DNA from 3 places in the Bradyrhizobium sp. Rc2d genome. Region 2 is predicted to be linked to each of the others. Evidence: predicted binding sites of a transcription regulator. Region 2 holds the regulator's gene; each other region holds the start of a gene.
What was found. The regulator LexA, encoded in region 2, represses DNA repair genes until DNA is damaged. The targets are predictions, from matches to a motif close to TGTTCNNNNTGTGTTCNG.

Region 1 (7,655 bases), on a different contig from region 2:
GGAAAGCTGTCGGCCAGCGTGCCGTCGAGGTCGAAGATGGCGAGGGAGTAAGGCATTCATCGGCTTGCTAAGTGAGCGGCTACCACTGAAAGAGCCGCAGGTCATCACCAATGAAAGCTGGCTGCGACAACCTTGAAAAACAGATCTGCACTCGGAATGAACAGCATGAGATATCCCACAAGAGAAAGAACCAAACAAATCGATAAGGAAATACGGCGCTTGATGTTGTTTCGGAGGAAGTTCTCCAGCAGCATTGATCTCAATAGTCCTTCATATCTTCTCTTCGCGCCAGTCCAATCTGCCGAAGCATCGTCTCGTTGGAGGCGGCCAGTTACCTTGCCAAATGCCAAGTCCAGAAATGCGTCGTACTCAGAATCGTAGTACTTCCCGTGCAGTGAATGGTGCCCTTCATGCCTGATTACACCATGAATGTCGATGTAAGCTGATGGTGTGAAGTGTTTCAGTGCATTCTCTACGTACTCAAACTGGTTTGTGCCAATCTTAAAGGTGAACGGGCGACGTACGCGATAACAGATATTGGCTGTTCCGAGCAGTATCAATCCGAAGTAAATGAGCTTTAGACGTTCCGTCGACGACAATCCAAACCGCAGAAGACTCTCACCAGCTAGTTGGTCGAACGACAGGTGCCGTGAGATGGAATCATTGAAGAGGATCAGATAGCCAACAATCGGAACAGCCATCGCACATTTTGCGACCCAGCCATCAAATAGAAATACATAGTCTGACCATCCGTAATTGTAGCGATAGATGCTCCACTTTAGTTTTGTGTAACCCGCAACTCGTCGGATCAGACGGGACATCAGGAAAGCTACTCCGCCGCCTCGCTCGCGCTCCTCCGCTTCGGCTTCCGCGCCTTCTTCAGCACCGGCTCCAGGAACTTGCCCGTGTAGCTCCGCGGCGCTTTCGCGATGTCTTCCGGTGGGCCCCAGGCGACGATCTCGCCGCCGCCGTCGCCGCCTTCGGGGCCGAGATCGATGACCCAGTCGGCGGTCTTGATGACTTCGAGATTGTGCTCGATGACGACGACCGTGTTGCCCTGCGCGACCAGTTCGTGCAGCACCTCCAGCAGCTTCTTGACGTCGTGGAAGTGCAGGCCGGTGGTCGGCTCGTCCAGGATGTAGAGCGTGCGGCCGGTGGCGCGCTTCGACAGCTCCTTTGCCAGCTTGACGCGCTGGGCTTCGCCGCCTGAGAGCGTCGTCGCCTGCTGGCCGACATGGATGTAGTCGAGGCCGACGCGGTGCAGCGTATTGAAAGTCTCGCGCACGCGCGGCACTGCCTTGAAGAACTCGGCGGCCTCCTCGACGGTCATGTCGAGCACGTCGGCGATGCTCTTGCCCTTGAACAGGACCTCCAGCGTCTCGCGGTTGTAGCGCTTGCCCTTGCAGACGTCGCAGGTGACGTAGACGTCGGGCAGGAAGTGCATTTCGATCTTGATGACGCCGTCGCCCTGGCAGGCCTCGCAGCGGCCGCCCTTGACGTTGAAGGAGAAGCGGCCGGGCTCGTAGCCGCGCGCCTTGGCCTCGGGCAGGCCGGCGAACCATTCGCGGATCGGCGTGAAGGCGCCGGTATAGGTCGCCGGATTAGAGCGCGGGGTGCGGCCGATCGGCGACTGGTCGATGTCGATGATCTTGTCGATATGCTCGAGGCCCTCGATGCGGTCGTGCGGCGCGGCGCCCTCGCTGGCATTGTTCAGCTTGCGGGCGATGGCGCGGTAGAGCGTGTCGATCAAGAGCGTCGACTTGCCACCGCCGGAGACGCCAGTGACGCAGGTGAACAGGCCGAGCGGAATCTCGGCGGTGACGTTCTTGAGATTATTGCCGCGCGCATTGACCACCTTGATGGTGCGGCGATGGTTCGGCGGGCGCCGCTCCGGCACCTCGACCTCAAGCTCGCCGGTCAGGTACTTGCCGGTCAGCGATTTCGGGTTGCGCATGATCTCGGCGGGCGTGCCTTCGGCGACGATGTAGCCGCCATGCATGCCAGCGCCGGGGCCAATGTCGAGCACGTAGTCGGCGAGGCGAATGGCGTCCTCGTCGTGCTCGACCACGACCACGGTATTACCGAGGTCGCGCAGGCGCTTCAGTGTATCGAGCAGGCGCGCATTGTCGCGCTGGTGCAGGCCGATCGAGGGCTCGTCGAGCACGTAGAGCACGCCTGTTAGCCCCGAGCCGATCTGCGAGGCCAAGCGGATGCGCTGGCTCTCGCCGCCGGACAGCGTGCCGGAGGAGCGGGACAAGGTGAGATAGTTGAGGCCGACGTCGAGCAGGAAGGTGAGGCGCTCGCGGATTTCTTTCAGGATGCGGCCGGCGATCTCGTTCTGCTGCGCGTTGAGCGCATCAGGCACGGTCTCAAACCACTCGCCCGCCTTCTTGACCGACAGCTCCGAGATCTCGCCGATATGCTTGCCGCCGATCTTGACGCAAAGCGCCTCGGGCTTGAGCCGAAACCCGCGGCAGCCCTCGCAGGGTACGTCGTGGAAATATTTCGCCAGCTCCTCGCGCGCCCATTCGCTCTCGGTCTCGCGGTAGCGGCGGTTGATGTTGGTGATGACGCCCTCGAACGGCTTCTTGGTGTCGTAGGAGCGCACGCCGTCCTGGTAGGAGAACTTGATCTCGTCCTCGCCGGAGCCGTAGAGGATCGCGTCCTTGGTCTTCTTGGCGAGGTCCTTCCACTTGGTGTCGAGCGTGAACTTGTAGTGCTTGCCGAGCGCGGTCAGCGTCTGCTCGTAATAGGGCGACGACGATTTGGCCCAGGGCGCGATCGCGCCCTTGCGCAAGGACAGCTCCTTGTCGGGGATGACGAGATCCTCGTCGACATGCTGCTCGACGCCGAGGCCGCCGCAGGCGGGACAGGCACCGTAGGGATTGTTGAACGAAAACAGTCTGGGCTCGATCTCGGGGATGGTGAAGCCGGAGACCGGGCAGGCGAACTTTTCCGAGAACAGGATGCGCTCGGGCCCGCTCTTGTCGTGGATTTTCGCGGTCTTCTTTTTCTCTTTCTCTTCCGCAGGCGCAGCTGCCGGCGCATCGGCGAACTCGACGACAGCAAGGCCTTCGGCGAGCTTCAGCGCGGTCTCAAAGCTCTCCGCAAGGCGCTGGCCAATGTCGGGGCGCACCACGATGCGGTCGACCACGACGTCGATATCGTGCGGGAATTTCTTGTCGAGCGTCGGCGTCTCCGCCAGCTCGTAGAAGGTGCCGTCGATCTTGACGCGCTGAAAGCCCTTCTTGAGCCATTCGGCGAGCTCTTTGCGGTACTCGCCCTTGCGGCCGCGCACGACCGGGGCGAGCAGATAGAGGCGGGTGCCTTCCGGCAGCGCCAGCACGCGGTCGACCATCTGCGAGACCGTCTGGCTCTCGATCGGCAGGCCCGTGGCCGGTGAATAGGGTACGCCGACGCGCGCCCAGAGCAGGCGCATATAGTCGTAGATCTCGGTGACGGTGCCGACGGTGGAGCGCGGGTTCTTCGAGGTCGTCTTCTGCTCGATCGAGATGGCCGGCGATAGCCCGTCGATCTGATCGACGTCGGGCTTCTGCATCATCTCCAGGAATTGGCGCGCATAGGCCGACAGCGATTCGACGTAGCGGCGCTGGCCCTCGGCGTAGATGGTGTCGAAGGCGAGTGAGGATTTGCCCGAGCCTGACAGGCCCGTGAACACCACCAGCTTGTCGCGGGGAATCTCGACGTCGATGTTCTTGAGGTTGTGCTCGCGCGCGCCACGGATCGTAATTGCGCGCAGGCTTGAGCCCGCGTTCTGTTGTTGGCGCTTGGCCTTGATCACTTCGTCCATCCCGGTGGTCCTCAAGGAATCCCAAAGACGCGCGATCGCGCCAATGCAAAAGGCGCGCTTCGCCCGGAACCGGGATCGGCGCCGATGGGTATGGCAGCGAACGTAGGAAGAACGGGCGCGGATTTCCAGTGGCCTTTGCGAATCGTCAACGGATTGTTGGCGCGCTGGCGGCATCTGGCAGCAGGAGCGGCGGAACTGCGGAAAGGGCCCTCAAAACAAAAAGGCCGGCGCGAGGCCGGCCTTTCGTGACGATGTGACGTCGGTCGCGAAGATCAGTACTTCAGATCAGTACTTGGCAACGACCGGGCCGCCGAAGTGATAGTTCACGCCAACCTGCACGGTGTGGAAGTTGATCGTGCCGGACGCCAGCGGAGTGCCGAGGTTGGAGAAGTAGTTCTCGCTGCCGAGGCTGCGATAGAGGTACTCGCCCTTGACCGACCACTGCGGAGCGAAGAACGCTTCGACGCCCGCACCGACGGTCCAGCCGGAGTGCCACTTGCTGTCGGAGACGCTCACGCCCAGCGCGCTGAGGGTGATCTTGTTGTCGATCCAGGCGTAACCACCGGTCCCGTAGAACAGGAAGTTATTGACGGCCCAGCCGATACGGCCACGCACGGTGCCGAGCGCATCGGTCTTGGAAGCCACGGTGATGCCAAGCGCGGTCGCCGAAGCGTTGACATCAGCCCAGGCGCCATCCGCCTCGATGCCGAACACGACGTTGCCGGTCTGCCAGTTGTAGCCGGCGGTGCCGCCGACGAAGCCACCCTGCATCTTCGGGTCGGTCGAAGTAGCTTCCCAAGCGCCGCCGCCGACGACACCGAGATAGAAGCCGGTCCAGTTGTAGACAGCAACCGGAGCGATCGGCGCCTTGGTGTAGGGGCGGGCTGCGAGATCAGCGGCCGAAGCCGGAGCAGCGAGAGCGAACAAACAGGCCGAAGCCAACAAAACCTTCTTCATCTTCAATCTAATCCCAGTCCCAGTTTCTGTTGTTGCCTTCCATGCCGGAAGGGCAGCGGACTCAACGGCCCAACTAATGCCGTGCTTACACCACTAAAGCCGCAAGTTGTGTCTCCGAAAAGCCACAACAGCCCCCAAAACGTGGCAAGTGCCAACCTATTGTTCCGAAGAGCAAGCAAGCAAAAGGCCGGCGCGAGGCCGGCCTTCAATCTCTCAGTGATATCAGGTAGATATCAGTATTTTGCGATGAGCGGACCGCCCCAACGGTAGTTCACGCGGATCAAGCCGATATCGACATCCTGGCTGATGCGCTCGGAGCGTGTGACGACACCGAGCGGGGCAGTGACAAAATTGCCAGACCCGGTGAAGTTGATCGTGCGGTTGCCGAGGAAGATATGATCGTATTCGAAGCCGACCGACCAGTTCGGCGCGAATCCGAACTCGATGCCCGCACCCACCGTGCCGCCCCAACGGGTCTCGTTGGCGCGGTCGAACTCGAGGCCTGTCGCCACATCGAAGGTCCGATAGCGATCACCGACGACGGCGCCGCCACCCTTCACGTAGAGCAGCACGTTGTTCCAGGCGTAGCCGACCTGGCCGGTGATCAAACCGAATGAGTCGATCTTCGAGCGATCGCGTAGGCCGGTCAGGCCGCTGATGTTGTCGCCGGAAAAGTCAGCCCAGTTGCCCTGACCTTCGATGCCGAACACCCAATTGGCCGACTGCCAGCGATAGCCAACCTGGCCACCGACCGTACCGCCGGTCGCGTTGTGGCAGCCTTCGCCGACCAGAGTGCCGGTCACAGGCGTCACGAAGTCCCAGCACTTGTGGCTGGTGCCGCCGCCGCCGTTGATACCGATGTAGAAGCCGCTCCAGTCGTAGATGGCGGCGACCATCGGCGGCGGAGCTTTGGTGTAGGGGCGCGCAGCGAGATCCGCCGCACTTGCAGGAGCCGACAGGCCCAACGCGATTACACCGATTGCACCAAACAGAAGCTTATTCATTGCAGTCTCCCCAGTTTCGTCCGCCTCTCGAAGTCCCCGAAGCGGTTGATCAGGCGCGACGCCCATATGAACTAAGTCCGACTCAACCGTAGCCTAAGGGGTGGGCAAAGTCCGTCTCCGAAATGCCACACTCGCAAACCGATTGAACCAAGTGCAACTTGATGAATGTTAAGTAGTTTTTACCGTTTCTCGGGAACCCAAAAAGTTCCATCCGGAAGCCTGCCTTTTTCATCGCCAATCGTAGCCGGACTGAGCCGACGTTCGCCCGATCGCCACAAGGAACAAATCTGGAACGGAGCGGATGGCAATGCTATATATGGGGATAACCTTGGGGGTGATGGGCTGAGCGGCGTCCGCAAGCGTATAGGGTCGCCTCAACGGGGCGGCGGAGGAACGCGAAGAGCGGACTTTCGCCTTTGAAATTCAGTGGCATTGGAGTGGAGAGCGGCGATGGCGGGAAGCGTCAACAAGGTCATTCTGGTTGGAAATCTCGGCAAGGATCCCGAGATCCGCCGCACCCAGGACGGGCGGCCGATCGCGAATTTGAGCATCGCCACCTCGGATACCTGGCGCGACAAGAATACCGGTGAACGCAAGGAAAAGACCGAGTGGCATCGCGTCGTGATCTTCAATGAAGGGCTATGCAAGGTCGCCGAGCAGTACCTGAAGAAGGGCGCCAAGGTTTACATCGAGGGCGCGCTCCAGACTCGCAAATGGACCGATCAGAGCGGCGTCGAGAAGTACTCGACCGAGGTCGTGCTCCAGGGCTTCAACTCGACGCTGACGATGCTCGACGGCCGCGGCGGCGGCGGAGGAGGCGGCAGCTTCGGCGATGAGCCGGGCGGCGATTTCGGCTCCTCCGGTCCCGTCAGCAGCGCACCGCGCCGTCCTGTTGCCGCCGGCGGCGGTCGCAACAGCGACATGGATGACGATATCCCGTTCTGAGAGCACGGATCGCGCGGCCAAGGCGCATTACCGATCGGGTTGCGCCGGGCGTGTCGTGTCAGCAATTTCTACTAATCGGCGGGGCAGGCTCGGATTTTCCGGGCCCGCTTCATGTTCGACGTGAGCTCGGGCTGCCCATGGGCAAACCGTCTGACAGGGCCCGCTCGCTGCGCGGTTTTCCAGGCGCGTGAAGTCATCTTGGAGGGGGATTCCGGGCCTCTCGGAAGCAGTGCTCGGAAGGGCTTAAGTTATTGGAAAAATAGGCGGAAAAATCGCTTGCCAGGGCCTTCGCGAGGGTGGTTATCCGGCCCCTGATGCGCTATATGATTCCCAGATAAACCTCACCGGATTTCCCCTTGGCTGACGACGACAACAAGCCCGGCGACCAGCCGGCGCAACCCTCGGACATTCGCCCCGTCTCCATCCTCGACGAGATGAAGAAGTCCTATCTCGATTACGCCATGAGCGTGATCGTGTCGCGCGCGCTGCCCGATGCGCGCGACGGCCTGAAGCCGGTGCATCGCCGCATCCTGTTCTCGATGAACGAGGAAGGCTATACGCCGGACAAGAAGCACAAGAAGTCGGCCGGTATCGTCGGCGACGTCATGGGCCAATACCATCCGCATGGCGACCAGGCGATCTACGACGCGCTGGTGCGCATGGCGCAGCCGTTCTCGATGCGCGAACTGCTGGTGGACGGGCAGGGCAATTTCGGCTCGGTCGACGGCGATCCGCCGGCGGCGATGCGCTACACCGAGTCGCGCCTGACCAAGATCGCACTGAAGCTGCTCGACGACATCGACAACGAGACCGTCGACTTCCAGGACAATTACGACGGCTCGACCAAGGAGCCGGTGGTCCTGCCGGCGCGGTTCCCGAACCTGCTGGTCAACGGCGCCGGCGGCATCGCGGTCGGCATGGCCACCAACATCCCGCCG
Region 2 (7,655 bases):
CCATCTCGCCGGCCTCGGCCGGCGATGGCATTTTCAATCCTGGCCCGACCTGGTGGCCAGGGACGGCTCAGCCGATCGGCAGACGCGTGATCGTCGGCCGGCTGTCGGCATCGACCAGCGGCTTGTGCTCGCGCTCGCCGACCGGCTGCGTCACCGGCAGTTGCAGCACGGTTGCGCGCTGGCCTTCGACGAGCTGCGTCACCAGCACGTATTTGCCGTCGGGGAATTCGATCGCGTCATGATGGCGATCGGGAATGTGCGGATCGATCTTGCCGAACTTGCCGACGCGGGAGTTGATCGTGCGCGTCCAGATCCAACGATTGTCGTAACGGACGTTGTCGGCGAAGGCGAGCTCCGTTCCCGGCAGCAGGCAGACGGCCACGGTCGGGTCGGCCGCGGAAGCAAAACCGCGCGTCGAGGTGCCGCGGAACGTTGTCGACACGATCGTCTCGCCGACTTCGGCGGGGCGCGATGCAACGGCATGCAGACTGTAGTCACACATCGGGTGCTCCTATTCGAAGATAGCAACCCGCGCCTCTTTCGGAGGCGCAAGCCTCTATCAGAGTGGAAGCACGTAACGTTCTGCTTGGTTGTGGGCGAATCTGCGGCTGGCGTCAGCAGGATGCGATCACATTATCTTTCCCGAATCCGATAGGAACAAAGTTCGCTTTAGTGCATTTGGCGGATGCGAGCGTCAGCGGCCTGCGGGCGCCGACCATCCGGAATATGGCCAACTCGGCTGTGGCTGTCGCGCGACGGCATTTCGGGCGCTACGGAATTGCTCGGTCGTTGTTGCGTGCGCCGACTTGCGGGGATGGTGCTGCGATTGTGCTGCGAATGCTTGCGCTGCCGATGCAGCGATCAGCATACTGGCGAACGCGCTCAAAACGATCCTGCGCATCGTTGTCTCCTCGATCTCTTGAGCCGCAAAGCGATGAGTGCTTCGGGCGGCATGTTGAGGACATAGCGCTGGGAGAGGGGCCAGATAATCTGCCCAAGATCAGAAAGACTATTCAGCTGGAGCGGACAATCCGTCCGCTCCAATCGGAATCATTGGTATCGAATGACCGCTGGGTCGTCTCAGTACTTGCGGTACAGTCCGATCAGCTTGCCCTGAATCTTCACCCGGTTCGGCGGCAGGATGCGCACCTCGTAGGCGGCGTTGGCGGGTTCGAGCGCGATCGAGGCGCCGCGGCGGCGGAAGCGCTTGAGCGTCGCTTCCTCGTCGTCGATCAGCGCCACCACGATGTCGCCGGTATCGGCGCTCTCGTTGCGCTGGATCAGCGCCATGTCGCCGTCGAGGATGCCGGCCTCGACCATCGAATCGCCGCGCACTTCGAGCGCATAGTGTTCGCCCGAGCCGAGCATGTCGGGCGGCACGCTGATGGTGTGACTGCGGGTCTGCAACGCTTCGATCGGCGTACCGGCTGCGATGCGACCCATCACGGGCACCGCAACGGGACGCTCGCCCTCGTCGGCGGGCGGACTGGAGCTCGCGCGCACCTTGCCGAGATTGCCCTCGATGACGCTTGGCGTGAAGCCGCGGCGGTTGCCGGCGGCGGCCTGGAGCTCAGGCAGCTTGATCACCTCGATGGCGCGAGCGCGGTTGGGCAGGCGGCGGATGAAGCCGCGCTCCTCCAGCGCGGTGATCAGGCGATGGATGCCCGATTTCGAGCGCAGGTCGAGCGCATCCTTCATCTCGTCGAAGGAGGGCGGCACGCCGCTTTCCTTCAGACGTTCGCTGATGAACCGCAGAAGCTCGTATTGTTTGCGCGTTAACATCTCGACCAAAGTCCCCCGGTTGATGTCGTTCGATTCCGAGACGCTGAATTGGAGCGGCGAACCGCTACATCCTCGAAACAAATCATGAACGGACACTATATGTTCGATATGTGTTCCGCAACTGCTTAATTTACCGTGAACGCGACAAAGTTCGCGGAACACGTGTGGTGGTGCGCTCAGACGGGCAGGCGCAGCACCTCGCAAGGCGAGCCGGCTCCGGCTTTCGGCGCGAACGGTGCGCGCACGAGAAGTGCCTGCGCCGCAGCGAGATTCGCAAGCAGCGAGGAATCCTGGTGATCGACGGGAACGGCCACCAGCGTGCCGTCGTCGCGCTGTTCCAGACGTGCACGAAGATAATCCGCGCGCATATCGTTTGCGCCCACATCGCGGCCGAGCACGGCGCGCTCATGGCGGTGATGAATCACGGACCGGCCCGACAAGGCGCGAATCAGCGGCACCATGAACAGGAAGGCGCACACATAGGACGACACGGGATTACCCGGCAGGCCGATCACGCGCATCGCACCGAGCCGCCCATGCATCATTGGCTTGCCCGGGCGCATCGCAATCTTCCAGAACGCCATCGAGACACCTTCGTCCCTCAGCGCCTGCTGGACCAGATCGTGGTCGCCGACCGATGCACCGCCGGTCGTGACCAGGATGTCGGCGCCGCTCTCGCGGGCGCGGCGGATGCCGGCGGTGGTGGCCTCCAGCGTGTCGGCGGCAATGCCGAGGTCGCTGGTGTCGGCCCCCTCGCTGCGGGCGAGCGCGTGCAGGGCATAGCCGTTGGAATAGACGATCTGGCCGCGGCCGGGCGTGGTGCCCGGCATCACCAGTTCGTCGCCGGTGGCGAGGATCGCGACCTTCGGGCGGCGGCAGATGGCAAGCTGGGGGTGGTTCATGGCGGCGGCGAGCGCGAGGTCGCGCTCGGTGAGACGGGTTCCCTTGCGCAGGAGCGTGTCGCCTTCGGAGAAGTCGACGCCTGCGGGGCGGATGTGCCGACCGGGAATCGCGGCTTCCTTGATGGTGATGCGCTTGCCGTCGGCGACCGTATCCTCCTGGATCACGACCGCGTCGGCACCGTTGGGAACGACGCCGCCGGTGAAGATCCGCACGGCTTCGCCGGCGCCGACTGTTCCCACGAACGGACGACCCGCCGCTACCTCGCCAATCACCGTCAGCTGGGAATCGATCGGCCCCGCGTCGGCCGCGCGCACGGCATAACCGTCCATCGCGGACATTGCTTCCGGCGGCTGCGTGCGCAGCGCCGCCACGTCGCGGGCGAGCACACGGTGGAAGGCTGCGTCGAGAGCAACCATTTCCTCGGCCAGAGGCTCCGCGCCGGCAAGCACGGCGGCAAGCGCATCGGAAACCGGCATGAGAGCCACGGCGAAAACTCCTGCTCGCGGACGAATTGGCAGGAAGCCTTCTAGCCGAGCGCGAGCGCAGAGGCAAAAGAGCAGCCGAGCGGGATGATCATCCCGACCACGCATTCGCAGGCAACGAAGGCGGCGTCAGGCCCGGCGCGACATGATCTCCAGGACGAGGCAGATTGGTACCAGAGTGGCCATGGCTAGGACGAGAATGACCAGAGCCACGGCCAGCATCGATCAACTCTGCGTCTGTTCGCCCGGACTGACGCCAGGCGTCACGTCCGGAGCTTTGGGGCCCTGATCCTTATCCGGCAGCGGATCGGCCTGTGATTTCAGGTCGGCGGCCTTGCTGATGAGCTTGGCGGAGAGGCGCGAATCCGAGGTGGTTCTGGCGAATTCGAGCAGCAGAGAAGCTTGCTTTGTGAGGTAGGCTTTGCCCAGCACGAGAATTAGTCCGATGTAGAAGTCCCAACGGATTCATAGAGTCCGGAGGAAGTATTTCCGTTCCCGGAACTTTGTACAAAAATGCACAAAGTGATTTGGTTCCGCATCCCAAGCAGATTTGGTCCTCGGAACCCAACCAGATCCGGCCGGGGCGTCGGCGTCAAATTCCTAACGCTCGCAAGGCGTTGCCGACATCACTGGGCGAGGTGACATGCACCGCCGTCAATCCGCGCGCCCGCGCCCCTTCGACGTTCTCGGCAAGGTCGTCGAAGAACACGATTCGGCTGGCCGGCACGCCGATCGCCCTCACGACATGGTCGAACGCCTCCGGATCCGGTTTGCGCAGGCCGATGCTGGACGACAAATAGAGCTCGCGGAAATGCCCGAGCAGGTCCGCATATTCCTTCGAGAAATAGTCGACATGCGGCCGGTTGGTGTTGGAGAAGACATAGAGCGGCATCTGCTTTGCAGCGCGCGGCAAGAGCTCGGCGATGTCAGGCATCTCGCCGGCGAAGATCGCGTTCCATCCCTCCAGAAACTGCGCATCGGAAATGCCGATCCCGAGCGATGAACGCAGCGATTGGAAATAGTCCTCGTCGCTGATCTTGCCGACCTCGTGCAGCCGGTAGGCCTCGTCACGCACATAGCGCGCGACGATGGCCTCGGGCTGGCAGCCGGCATGTCCCGCCCAGCAGGCGATCGCCTTGGAGAAGTCGATGTCGAGCACCACGCGTCCGAGATCGAACAGGAGCGCATCGGCGCTGCCGGGAGAGAGCGAGGTCATCGTGTCCTTTCACTTCAGTATCGATAGGGGTCGTGGTCGAACAGCGGGAACGCGCTGAACACGCTCGGCGCATTCGTTGCGGTCGCCTGATGCAGGCAGGACTTGTCGACCTCGGCGAACGAGGTGGCACCCAAGAGGCCGAGGCAGCGCAGCACTTCATCCTCCAGCAGTTCCAGCATTCGCATCACGCCGGCTTCGCCGGCCGCCGCCAGCGCCCAGCATTGCAGCCGGCCAATGCCGACGATGTCGGCGCCCGCCGCGATCGCCTTGACGATGTCGGTGCCGCGGCAGAAGCCGCCATCGACCATGATCTTGGCGCGACCCTTCACGGCCTCGACGATTTCAGGCAGCACATGCATGGCGCCGCGGCCGTGATCGAGCTGACGGCCGCCATGGTTGGAGACGTAGATCCACTCGACACCATGATCGATCGCGATCTGTGCGTCCTCGGCGGTGGCAATGCCCTTCAGGATCAGCGGGATCCTGAATTTGTCCTTGATCATCTTCACGGTCCGCCATTCCAGACCCTTCTGGTAGTCACCGCCGGTCGCGCGCAGGCGGCTTTCGCGAACGTAGCGCTTGGCGATGTCACGTTCGCGACGGCTGTAATGGGCGGTGTCGACGGTCAGGCAGAATGCGGCATAGCCGTTCTTCTCGGAACGGCTGACGACATCGGCGACGAAGGCATCGTCGCCGCGGACATAGAGCTGATAGAGCCGCAGCGCGTCGGGCGCGGCCTCGGCAGTCTTTTCCAGGCCGGGCTCGGACACCGAGCTCAACATGTGCGCCGCACCGAAGGTGCCGGCGGCGCGCGCCACGCTTGCCGCACCATCGGGATCGAAGATTTCGAGCGCACCAACCGGGGCGAGCACCACCGGCAGCCGCATCCTGCGGCCGAGTTGCTCGACCGAGCCGTCGACTTTGCGAACATCGCGCAGCACGCGGGGGCGGAAGGCGATCTCGTCCAGCGCCATCCGGTTCCGGCGCATCGTGGTCTCGGTCTCGGCAGCGCCGACGATGTAGTCCCAGGCATTCTGGTTGAGGTTGGCGCGCGCTTTCCGGATGAATTCGTGCAGGTTCTGGAACGGCTCGTTGCTGGCGCCGAGTTCGACGTTCCTTTCCGGCCGGATGCGGGGCGCGTCGTTCATTGTTGTCCTCCCGAGAATTTGAAGTCTTATCGCCATCGCGTATCGCGTCCGGCCCTGCAAAACCATCCTAAAATCGCATAGCTGCGAAGCGTGGGCGGCCGACCGATGTCCGCTTTGCGCAAAGTGGTTTCGGAACGTTGCCAAAAGTTTAAGCCGCGGCGAAGGGATTTCTGCGGCGTACCGCCGGCACGGCAGGCCGGCCTTGAAGAAACCAGAATGGTGTTGTGAGACGTGACTTGGATCGCCATTTGCATGGCGGCTTCCAAGCCCGAGAGACAAGCCCCTCAAGAGAACCGCTAAGCAAAAGGCCAGTCAATCCATGCGGAAAAACCTGCTGTTCCCCCTGGGCGCGCTCACGGGAGCGTGTCTGACCCTTCTGGTAGCCAGTCCCCACGGCGGCGTGTGGGCGGCACGGGCGGCGGCGAGCGCGGATGATGCCTATTCCCAGCTCAACTTGTTTGGCGCAGTGTTCGAGCGGGTCAAGGCGAACTATGTCGAGAAGCCCGACAATGCCAAGCTGATCGAAGGCGCGGTCACGGGCATGGTGACCTCGCTCGACCCGCATTCGCGCTACATGAACGCCAAGGCCTGGACCGAGATGCAGGAGACCACCTCCGGCGAGTTCGGCGGGCTCGGCATCGAGGTCACGATGGAGGATGGTCTCGTCAAGGTCGTCTCGCCGATCGACGATACGCCGGCGTCGAAGGCTGGCATCATGTCCGGCGACCTCATCAGCAAGATCGACGGCGAGGCCGTGCAGGGCATGACGCTCGAGCAGGCTGTCAACAAGATGAAGGGCCCGGTCGACACCAAGACCAAGCTCACCATCGTGCGCAAGGGGGCCGACGCGCCGCTCGACGTCGCGATCACCCGCGAGATCATCCATGTGCGCCCGGTGCGCTTCCACGTCGAGAACGGCGACATCGGCTATATCCGCATCACCTCGTTCAACGAGCAGACCACCGACGGCCTGAAGAAGGCTATTGCATCGATTTCCAAGCAGGTCCCGTCGGAGAAGCTCGCAGGCTATGTGATGGACCTGCGCAACAATCCAGGCGGTCTGCTCGACCAGGCCGTCTCGGTGTCGAGCGCATTCCTTCAGCGCGGCGAGGTCGTTTCGACCCGCGGGCGCAATCCGGAAGAGACCCAGCGCTTCACGGCGCATGGCGGCGATCTCACCAAGGGCAAGCCGCTGGTGATTCTGGTCAATGGCGGCTCGGCTTCGGCTTCCGAGATCGTGGCCGGCGCACTGCATGACCACAAGCGTGCGACGATCATCGGAACGCGCTCGTTCGGCAAGGGCTCGGTGCAGACAATCATTCCGCTCGGCGCCGGCAACGGTGCGCTGGCGCTGACCACGGCGCGCTACTACACGCCGTCGGGCCGCTCGATTCAGGCCCAGGGCATCGCGCCCGACATCGAGATCCTGCAGGATGTGCCGCCCGAGCTGAAGGGCCGGATGGACACCATGGCGGAATCCCAGATGCGCGGGCATCTGCAGGCCGCCGACGGCACCGAGCAGACCGGATCACAATCCTACGTCCCGCCGGAAGAGAAGGACGACAAAGCCCTGCATACGGCTTTCGACTTCTTGCACGGCGTCACCGCGAATGCGGTTGCCGCGAAGCCCGGGTCAAAGGCGGCGGTGCCGAACTAATTCTTGCGACGTCTGGAATCGCCCGGGAGCGGATGACCGCTCCCGGGCGATTTCGTTTGGGGGCCGTCTCAGCTCGGGTTCATGGCGGCAAACGTTGCTTCGTAGCGGCTGTCGCGCTCCACCAGCACTTCATCGCGGGGATGGGAGGGATCAGGCCGTTCGGCCGAAGATCTAGCCGGCCTCGCGGCGGCGGATTTCCTCGCCACCGCGCTGGGCGAGACGGCTGCGATGCAGCGCGAACAGCTCCAGCATCTTGTCGGCGGGCTTCGCGGCGCTGAACAGATAGCCCTGCATCTCGGAACATCCAAGCGCGCGAAGCAGGCGCTGCTGCTCTTCGGTCTCGACGCCCTCGGCCGTGGTGGTCATGCGGCGGGCGGCCGCGAGGTTGACGACGGCCTGGACGATGCTGGCGGAGCCGTCGGGGCCGGCGATGTCGTCGACGAAGCAGCGGTCGATCTTGATCTTGT
Region 3 (7,655 bases), on a different contig from region 2:
CTGAGGATTCGACAATGACCACGACGCTGTACACCTCCGACCATGAATGGCTCGCCATCGAGGGCGATGTCGCGACCGTCGGCATTACCGACTACGCGCAGCAGCAGCTCGGCGACGTCGTGTTCGTCGAACTGCCCAAGCTCGGCCGCGTGCTGAAGAAGGCGGAAGCTGCCGCCGTCGTGGAATCCGTCAAGGCCGCCTCCGACGTCTATGCCCCGGTCTCGGGCGAAGTGCTCGAGATCAACCCCGCACTCGCCGCCGAGCCGGCGCTGGTGAACTCGGATGCGCAAGGCGCGGCGTGGTTCTTCAAGATCAAGATCGCCGACAAAAGCGAGCTCGGCGGCCTCATGGATGAAGCTGCGTACAAGGCCCATACGGCGTGAGATGAAGCGAACTGTAACCTCATTCTCGATGTCATCGTCCGCGAAGGCGGACGATCCAGTACACCGCGGCTTCTCGGGTCAAGCACGAACGGCCGCGTTTACTGGATGCCCCGCTTTCGCGGGGCATGACGGCGTCAGATGATTTAGAGCGAGGACCCAATGATGACCGCGCACCGCAAATCCAATGGCGAGGCCGCCGCCAGCTTCGTTCGCCGCCACATCGGCCCCTCGGCAGGCGACGTCACCGCGATGCTCGAGGCCGTCAGCGCGAAAAGCGTCGACTCGCTGATGGCGGAGACGCTGCCGGCCTCGATCCGGCAGGCCGCCCCGCTCGATCTCGGCAAGCCGCTGAGTGAAACCGAGGCGATTGCGCATATGGCCGAGCTGGCGCGGCAGAACCAGGTCTTCACCTCGCTGATCGGCCAAGGCTATTCCGGCACGATCCTGCCCGCTGTGATCCAGCGCAACATCCTCGAAAATCCGGCCTGGTACACGGCGTATACGCCCTATCAGCCCGAGATCAGCCAGGGCCGCCTGGAAGCGCTGCTCAACTTCCAGACCATGATCTGCGATCTCACCGGTCTCGACGTCGCCAACGCTTCGCTGCTGGATGAGGCGACGGCGGCGGCCGAAGCCATGGCGCTCGCCGAGCGGCACTCGCAGGTGAAGGCAAAGGCATTCTTCGTCGACAAGGACGTGCATCCGCAGACGCTCGCGGTGATGCGCACCCGCGCCGAGCCGCTGGGCTGGAGCCTGATCGTCGGCGACCCCCTCACCGATCTCGACAAGAGTGACGTGCTTGGTGCGCTGCTGCAATATCCGGGCTCTTCGGGCGCGGTGCGGAACTTGCGGCCCGCGATCGCGGCGCTGAAGGCCAAGGGCGCGCTGGCGATCGTTGCCGCTGACCTGCTGGCACTGACGCTGCTGGCCTCGCCCGGCGAGCTGGGGGCCGACATCGCGATCGGCTCGGCGCAGCGCTTTGGCGTGCCGATGGGCTATGGCGGACCGCACGCGGCCTATATGGCGGTGCGCGATGCGCTGAAGCGCTCGCTGCCCGGCCGCATCGTCGGCCTCTCCGTGGATTCGCGCGGTGCACCGGCCTATCGCCTCGCGCTGCAGACCCGCGAGCAGCACATCCGCCGCGAGAAGGCGACCTCCAACATCTGCACCGCGCAGGTGTTGCTCGCCGTGATCGCCTCGATGTATGCGGTCTATCACGGCCCCGAGGGCCTGACGCAGATCGCGCGCAACGTGCACCGCCGCGCCGCGGTGCTCGCCGCGGGCCTGCGCAAGCTCGGCTTTGCGCTCCAGTCGGACAGCTTCTTCGACACGCTCAGCGTCGATGCCGGCGCCAAGCGCGTCGAGATCGTCGCGCGCGCCGCTGCCGAGAAGATCAATCTTGGAATCGGCGATAGCGGCTTGCGCATCGCGCTCGACGAGACCACGACGCCCGCGACGGTGGAAGCGGTCTGGCGCGCCTTCGGCGGCACACTCGCCTATGCCGAGATCGACGCCGAGACGCGCGAGGCGCTGCCGGACGAGTTGAAGCGCACCACCGCGTTCCTCACCCATCCGGTGTTCCACGCGCATCGCTCGGAGACCGAGATGCTGCGCTACATGCGCAAGCTCAGTGATCGCGACCTCGCGCTCGACCGCGCCATGATTCCGCTCGGCTCCTGCACCATGAAGCTGAACGCGACCACCGAGATGATGCCGCTGACCTGGCCGGAGTTTGCGACGCTGCATCCGTTCGCTCCGCGCGAGCAGGCCGCCGGCTATCACGCGCTGTTCGCGCGGCTTGAAAAGTGGCTGTGCGACATCACCGGCTATGACGCCATCTCGCTGCAGCCGAACTCGGGCGCGCAGGGCGAATATGCCGGCCTGCTCGCAATCCGTGGCTATCACGCGTCGCGCGGACAGAGCCAGCGCAAGATCTGCCTGATCCCCTCCTCCGCCCATGGCACCAACCCGGCTTCGGCCGCGATGGTCGGGATGGACGTGGTGGTGGTCGCTTGCGAGAAGAACGGCGACGTCGACGTCAATGATCTCCGCGCCAAGGCGGAGAAGCATTCGAACGATCTCGCCGCGGTCATGATCACCTATCCCTCGACCCATGGCGTGTTCGAGGAGCACATAAGCGAGATCTGCGACATCGTGCACGGCCATGGCGGCCAAGTGTACCTCGACGGCGCCAACCTCAACGCACAGGTCGGCCTTAGCAGGCCCGGCGATTACGGCGCCGACGTCAGCCACCTCAATTTGCACAAGACCTTCTGCATCCCGCATGGCGGCGGCGGCCCCGGCATGGGCCCGATCGGCGTCAGAGCGCATCTCGCGCCGTTCCTGCCCGGTCATCCCGCAACAAAGGCGGACGCCCCGGTCGGTCCCGTGTCGGCCGCGCCGTTCGGCTCGGCCTCGATCCTCACCATCTCCTACATCTACATCTTGATGATGGGCGGTGAAGGATTGAAGCGTGCGACCGAAATCGCGATCCTCAACGCGAACTACATTGCGGCCCGTCTCGACCCGCATTTCCCGGTGCTCTACAAGAATGCGAAGGGCCGCGTTGCGCATGAATGCATCGTCGACCCCCGTCCGCTGAAGACGACGAGCGGCGTCACCGTTGATGACATCGCCAAGCGCCTGATCGACTACGGCTTCCATGCGCCCACCATGAGCTTCCCGGTGCCGGGAACTCTGATGATCGAACCGACCGAGTCGGAATCGAAGGCCGAGCTGGACCGGTTCTGCGACGCCATGATCGCGATCCGGAAAGAAATCGCCGAGGTCGAAGCCGGCCGCTTCAAGATCGAGGCCTCGCCCTTGCGCCACGCTCCGCACACCGTGCACGACATCGCGGATGATGCGTGGAATCGTGCCTACACCCGCGCCGAGGGCTGCTTCCCCGACGGCGTCTCGCGTACCGACAAATATTGGAGCCCGGTCGGCCGTGTCGACAATGTCTATGGCGATCGTAACCTGGTGTGCTCCTGCCCGCCGGTGAGCGATTACGCGGAAGCTGCGGAGTAAGACGCGACGGAGGTCTCGTAGGGTGGGCAAAGCGAAGCGTGCCCACCACCTTGCCTTTATTGAAATATGGTGGGCACGGCGCTTGCGCGCCTTTGCCCACCCTACGGCACTGAACGCGCCTCTAAGGCCCAACCAACAATCGGCTTTCGCGATCCCAACGCCAGAGACGTTCATTGGTCAGTTCAGTACCGCCCCACCAACGTTTGATCGTGTTGTGACGCCACATGTCGTCTTCGCGCGCTACAAGTGAACGTCCGAGCTCAGTCAGCGTGACCTTCCATTCGCTCTCGCCGCGGTAGCGGGCCTCGTTGTCGAACGCCGGATCGCCCAGCAGGACGGGCGGTGCCGAATGTTGCGCCAGTTCGATCAAAGCATCGCTCGCTTCGCCATCTTCGAGCACATCACGAAGCCACCTCGCCTCACAGACGCGCTTTGGCTCGGTGTGCCCGTCGTTCACAAAGTCCAGCATGTCCATTTCGCTGGCTCCGAGTTCCGTCAACCTGTCCGGAAGCTCTTCAAGCATCGCAATGAGCGCCGATCGAAGTCTCGGCAGGATCATCAGATCCGTCATCAGCAGATCGAAACAGGGTTCTGGCGTCGACGCCCGATAGGCCCGCCAGGCGCGGCTTGCCGTCATCAAATGATTGTCGACCACCTTGAAGGCCGGCAGCTTCCATTTTGCGACCGATTGCGCAGCATAGTTCGCAACAATGTCATCCGTATGCACCAAGCTCAGCTTCGTCGTGATCTCCTTGTAGGGGCGAAGCAGGTCGAGCAGCCAGACGAGCACAAGCTGATCATTGGGCCGAGGATCAACCCATATTTCAATCGAGTCGAACTTCTCGCACAGCTCGAAGAAACCGATATCGCGCGTGCCGAAACCTTCCAGCGAGCCGCGACAAACGTCGTCGAGCCAATGATCGCCTGGATTACAGTGCTTTGCCGATCGCCGCTCCAGCCCCATCAAAAGTTGCTCCTCGGAGGGTAATTTCCCCGAGACGAAGCGTAGACAGAATCCGAGCGCGATGTTCGCCGCACCCGATTGGCGAAGCGTGTTTGCCGCAAGATCGTTCGTGGCCAGGATCAGATGTGACACGATCGCCTCTCAAATTGATACGTAATACAGGGGCACTTTTGAGCAACATTTTGAGCAACACGCACGCGTTACACCGGCGCAACCAACAAGCGGCTCCGCGTATCCCAGCGCCACAATCGTTCATTGGTGAGAAGCGTACCGCCCCACCAGCGCCTCATCGGTCCGATTGTGTCCTGCCGCGATGCGTTCGAGAAGCCGCGCTTCCGTCGCTCCCAGCCCCGTCGTCGGCGCCGGCAGTTCTGCCAGCAATGCTTCCAGAGCCGGCTTCAGGAAGGGCAGCCTAGGCAAATCCCTCCCCAGTAGCCCGAAGCAAAGTTCAGGCGTCGGCGCCCGATAGGCCTCCCAGGCCATGTTGGCTATCTCGAAGTCGCCGTCCGCGACCCCCGATTCCCGCACCGTACGATCGCGAAGCTGCGGGCCGTCCGCTTCGCGTAAGATCGAAATTGACACGTCGCAATCTCAGACGATCGGTGATCGATGGATGGGACCGCAAATGGTCGAGGATCCAGATCAATTGCAATTGACTGTTAGGCTCAGGGTCGAACCACAGCTCGATAAGATCGACGCCATAGGTCTCGCAAAACCAAACCAGGCCAGTCTCCTTGTGCGCGAGACCGGTCTGAGGCAACCGGCCCACAAGATCGGACCACCGCACCTCCGTAGCCGCCCGTGAGGTAATCCTCGAGGTGATGCGACGTAGGCAGTGGCCCCCAAACGAACCGAAAGATCAAGGGGACGACCATGTCAGCACGACCGGCATAGGTGAGACCAACGCCGGACGAACTGGTCAAGATCACACGCTTCATCGTCGGCGCGCCCCACCCTCACGTAAACGAAACGGGCACCGAAGACGTCGGCAACTCAACGTCCTCAGCGCCCGCTCCTCGCGAAAACTCTACTGCTTTAAGGCCTTACTCTGCCGGCTCCTCGCCGTCGGCGTCGCGCTCCGGTGTGCCGGCGAGAATCTGCTCGGCGATCAGGCCGGAGTTCTGGCGGATCGAGGTCTCGATCTTGGCGGTGATGTCGGGGTTGGCCTTCAGGAAGGCTTTCGAGTTCTCGCGGCCCTGGCCGAGGCGCTGGCTGTCATAGGAGAACCAGGCGCCGGACTTCTCGACGATGCCGGCCTTGACGCCGAGATCAAGGATCTCGCCCATCTTGGAGACGCCCTCGCCATACATGATGTCGAACTCGACCTGCTTGAAGGGCGGCGCCAGCTTGTTCTTCACCACCTTCACGCGCGTGGTGTTGCCGACGACCTCGTCGCGCTCCTTGATCGCGCCGATGCGGCGGATGTCGAGGCGGACGGAGGCGTAGAATTTCAACGCGTTGCCGCCGGTCGTGGTCTCGGGCGAACCGTACATCACACCGATCTTCATGCGGATCTGGTTGATGAAGATCACCATGGTGTTGGACTTGTTGATGGAGGCCGTAAGCTTGCGCAGCGCCTGGCTCATCAGACGGGCTTGCAGACCCGGCAGCGCATCGCCCATCTCGCCCTCGAGCTCGGCCTTCGGCACCAGCGCCGCAACCGAATCGACCACCAGCACGTCGACCGCGCCGGAGCGCACCAAGGTGTCGCAGATTTCCAGCGCCTGCTCGCCGGTGTCGGGCTGCGAGATCAGCAGCTCGTCGATGTTGACGCCGAGCTTGCGGGCATAGACCGGGTCGAGCGCGTGCTCGGCATCGATGAAGGCGCAGATGCCGCCCTTCTTCTGCGCTTCCGCCACCGTATGCAGCGCCAGCGTGGTCTTGCCCGACGATTCCGGCCCGTAGATCTCGACAATGCGTCCCTTGGGCAGGCCGCCGATGCCGAGCGCAATATCGAGTCCGAGCGAGCCGGAGGACACCGCCTCGATGTCCATGGAGCGGTCGCTCTTGCCGAGCTTCATCACCGATCCCTTGCCGAACTGGCGCTCGATCTGAGAGAGCGCGGCAGCCAGGGCTTTACTCTTGTCCATGGAAGATCCTTCGACGATACGCAGGGCAGTGGCGGACATTGGGTCGTGCTCCTTATGGCGAGGATTCGCTAGGGGGACAAACGATTGAGAGGGCGGGCCGGCGATAAAAGTAATGTACCCTATTTGTTCTAGGTTCGCAATATGTTCTTTGCGGCTGTCCCAATCCCCTGCCCGTGCCTGAATCGAAAAGGGGCCGCCCTTCAGCGACCCCTTTGCCGGTTGCAATCTCGTTTCGGGATGAAATCCAGCCCCGGCGGGAGGCACCGTACCGGTGTCCAGATGCCAAGTGGATTCCGGGCAACTACTGTTCGTAGCACTGTCCTAATTTGCGTTTCGCTGGATCGCTACGCTATGTAACGCTAATATATGTAGCGTTACCTTTCGTACCCTTGAATCCAGGAGGCGTGATGAAATCGGTTCTCAAGATCGTTATAGCGCTGGCCATCTTCGTCGGCTCGGCCTCGACGCAAGCGCAGACATCGAACACTCCGATCTCATCGGGCGCTCCGAAAGTCGGTGCAAAAATTACGAAGAAATCGCAATTGCACGACGGCTGCCACAGCCGGCACGCGCAGATGCTTGGTAAGCCCTGCCACTAAAGCGCGATGACGAAGAATCGTCATCGCGCTTTAGTCTATTGTTTGAGCATGATCTCCGCGCAAACGCGTTCGGCGTTTGTCGCGAGGAAAAACCGCTGCACACTTTGCGCTAATGGGATCCTCGTCCGAAACTGACGCGCATCAAAGACGCGCGGGCCTTGGCGCCGTCATAAATCCTTAATCCTGAGGCACCGAACCTTTTCGCGGTCTGTGGCCTTCTTCGGGATGGGACCGCAACTCTGGGGACCCCTGTCATGACTGAAGACACACACCACGGCGCCATCAGGCGCAACCACCTCCTGGAGGCCGCGCAGGAGGAGATGATCAAGTTCGAGCGCAAGGAGAACGAGTTTCGCAAGAAGGACCGTGACGAGCGCGCCGCCGAGCTACGGTTGCCTCTCGGCGAGATCAAGGTTCACTAAAGCCCACGACGGCGAGCGGCAGCGCCTGGGCACACGTTGCAGAACCTGACCGCCGCGAGCGGCTGCCGTTGACTTCGCGGGAATCCAGCATCGCGCGCCGGGATGCGCTTGGCTGAGCATCCCGCGTGGTTATGGTATCCAAATACTTCCAGTAAGCCATTGATGGA

Region 1: BLV07_RS40510 (single-stranded DNA-binding protein) is a predicted target of LexA. The motif match lies at 6,050-6,067, and genes of this name have one in related genera.
Region 3: recA (recombinase RecA) is a predicted target of LexA. The motif match lies at 6,581-6,598, and genes of this name have one in related genera.

Annotation. Positions count from the first base shown of each region.
Region 1 covers NZ_FNCU01000061.1:3,584-11,238, forward strand. The annotation lists gene BLV07_RS40485 (HAD family hydrolase) at 1-56, opposite strand, end outside; gene BLV07_RS40490 (hypothetical protein) at 105-821, opposite strand; gene uvrA (excinuclease ABC subunit UvrA) at 830-3,811, opposite strand; gene BLV07_RS40500 (outer membrane protein) at 4,097-4,768, opposite strand; gene BLV07_RS40505 (outer membrane protein) at 5,002-5,772, opposite strand; gene BLV07_RS40510 (single-stranded DNA-binding protein) at 6,223-6,717, shown strand; gene gyrA (DNA gyrase subunit A) at 7,074-7,655, shown strand, end outside.
Region 2 covers NZ_FNCU01000008.1:91,279-98,933, reverse strand. The annotation lists gene BLV07_RS13080 (hypothetical protein) at 68-502, opposite strand; gene lexA (transcriptional repressor LexA) at 1,081-1,782, opposite strand; gene BLV07_RS13065 (molybdopterin molybdotransferase MoeA) at 1,959-3,170, opposite strand; gene BLV07_RS13060 (hypothetical protein) at 3,393-3,599, opposite strand; gene BLV07_RS13055 (HAD family hydrolase) at 3,760-4,383, opposite strand; gene BLV07_RS13050 (alpha-hydroxy acid oxidase) at 4,398-5,531, opposite strand; gene BLV07_RS13045 (S41 family peptidase) at 5,851-7,188, shown strand; gene BLV07_RS13040 (bifunctional diguanylate cyclase/phosphodiesterase) at 7,360-7,655, opposite strand, start outside.
Region 3 covers NZ_FNCU01000016.1:152,386-160,040, forward strand. The annotation lists gene gcvT (glycine cleavage system aminomethyltransferase GcvT) at 1-4, shown strand, start outside; gene gcvH (glycine cleavage system protein GcvH) at 15-383, shown strand; gene gcvP (aminomethyl-transferring glycine dehydrogenase) at 546-3,413, shown strand; gene BLV07_RS21060 (hypothetical protein) at 3,535-4,509, opposite strand; gene BLV07_RS48915 (hypothetical protein) at 4,630-4,959, opposite strand; gene recA (recombinase RecA) at 5,421-6,506, opposite strand; gene BLV07_RS21075 (hypothetical protein) at 6,875-7,066, shown strand; gene BLV07_RS21080 (hypothetical protein) at 7,321-7,488, shown strand.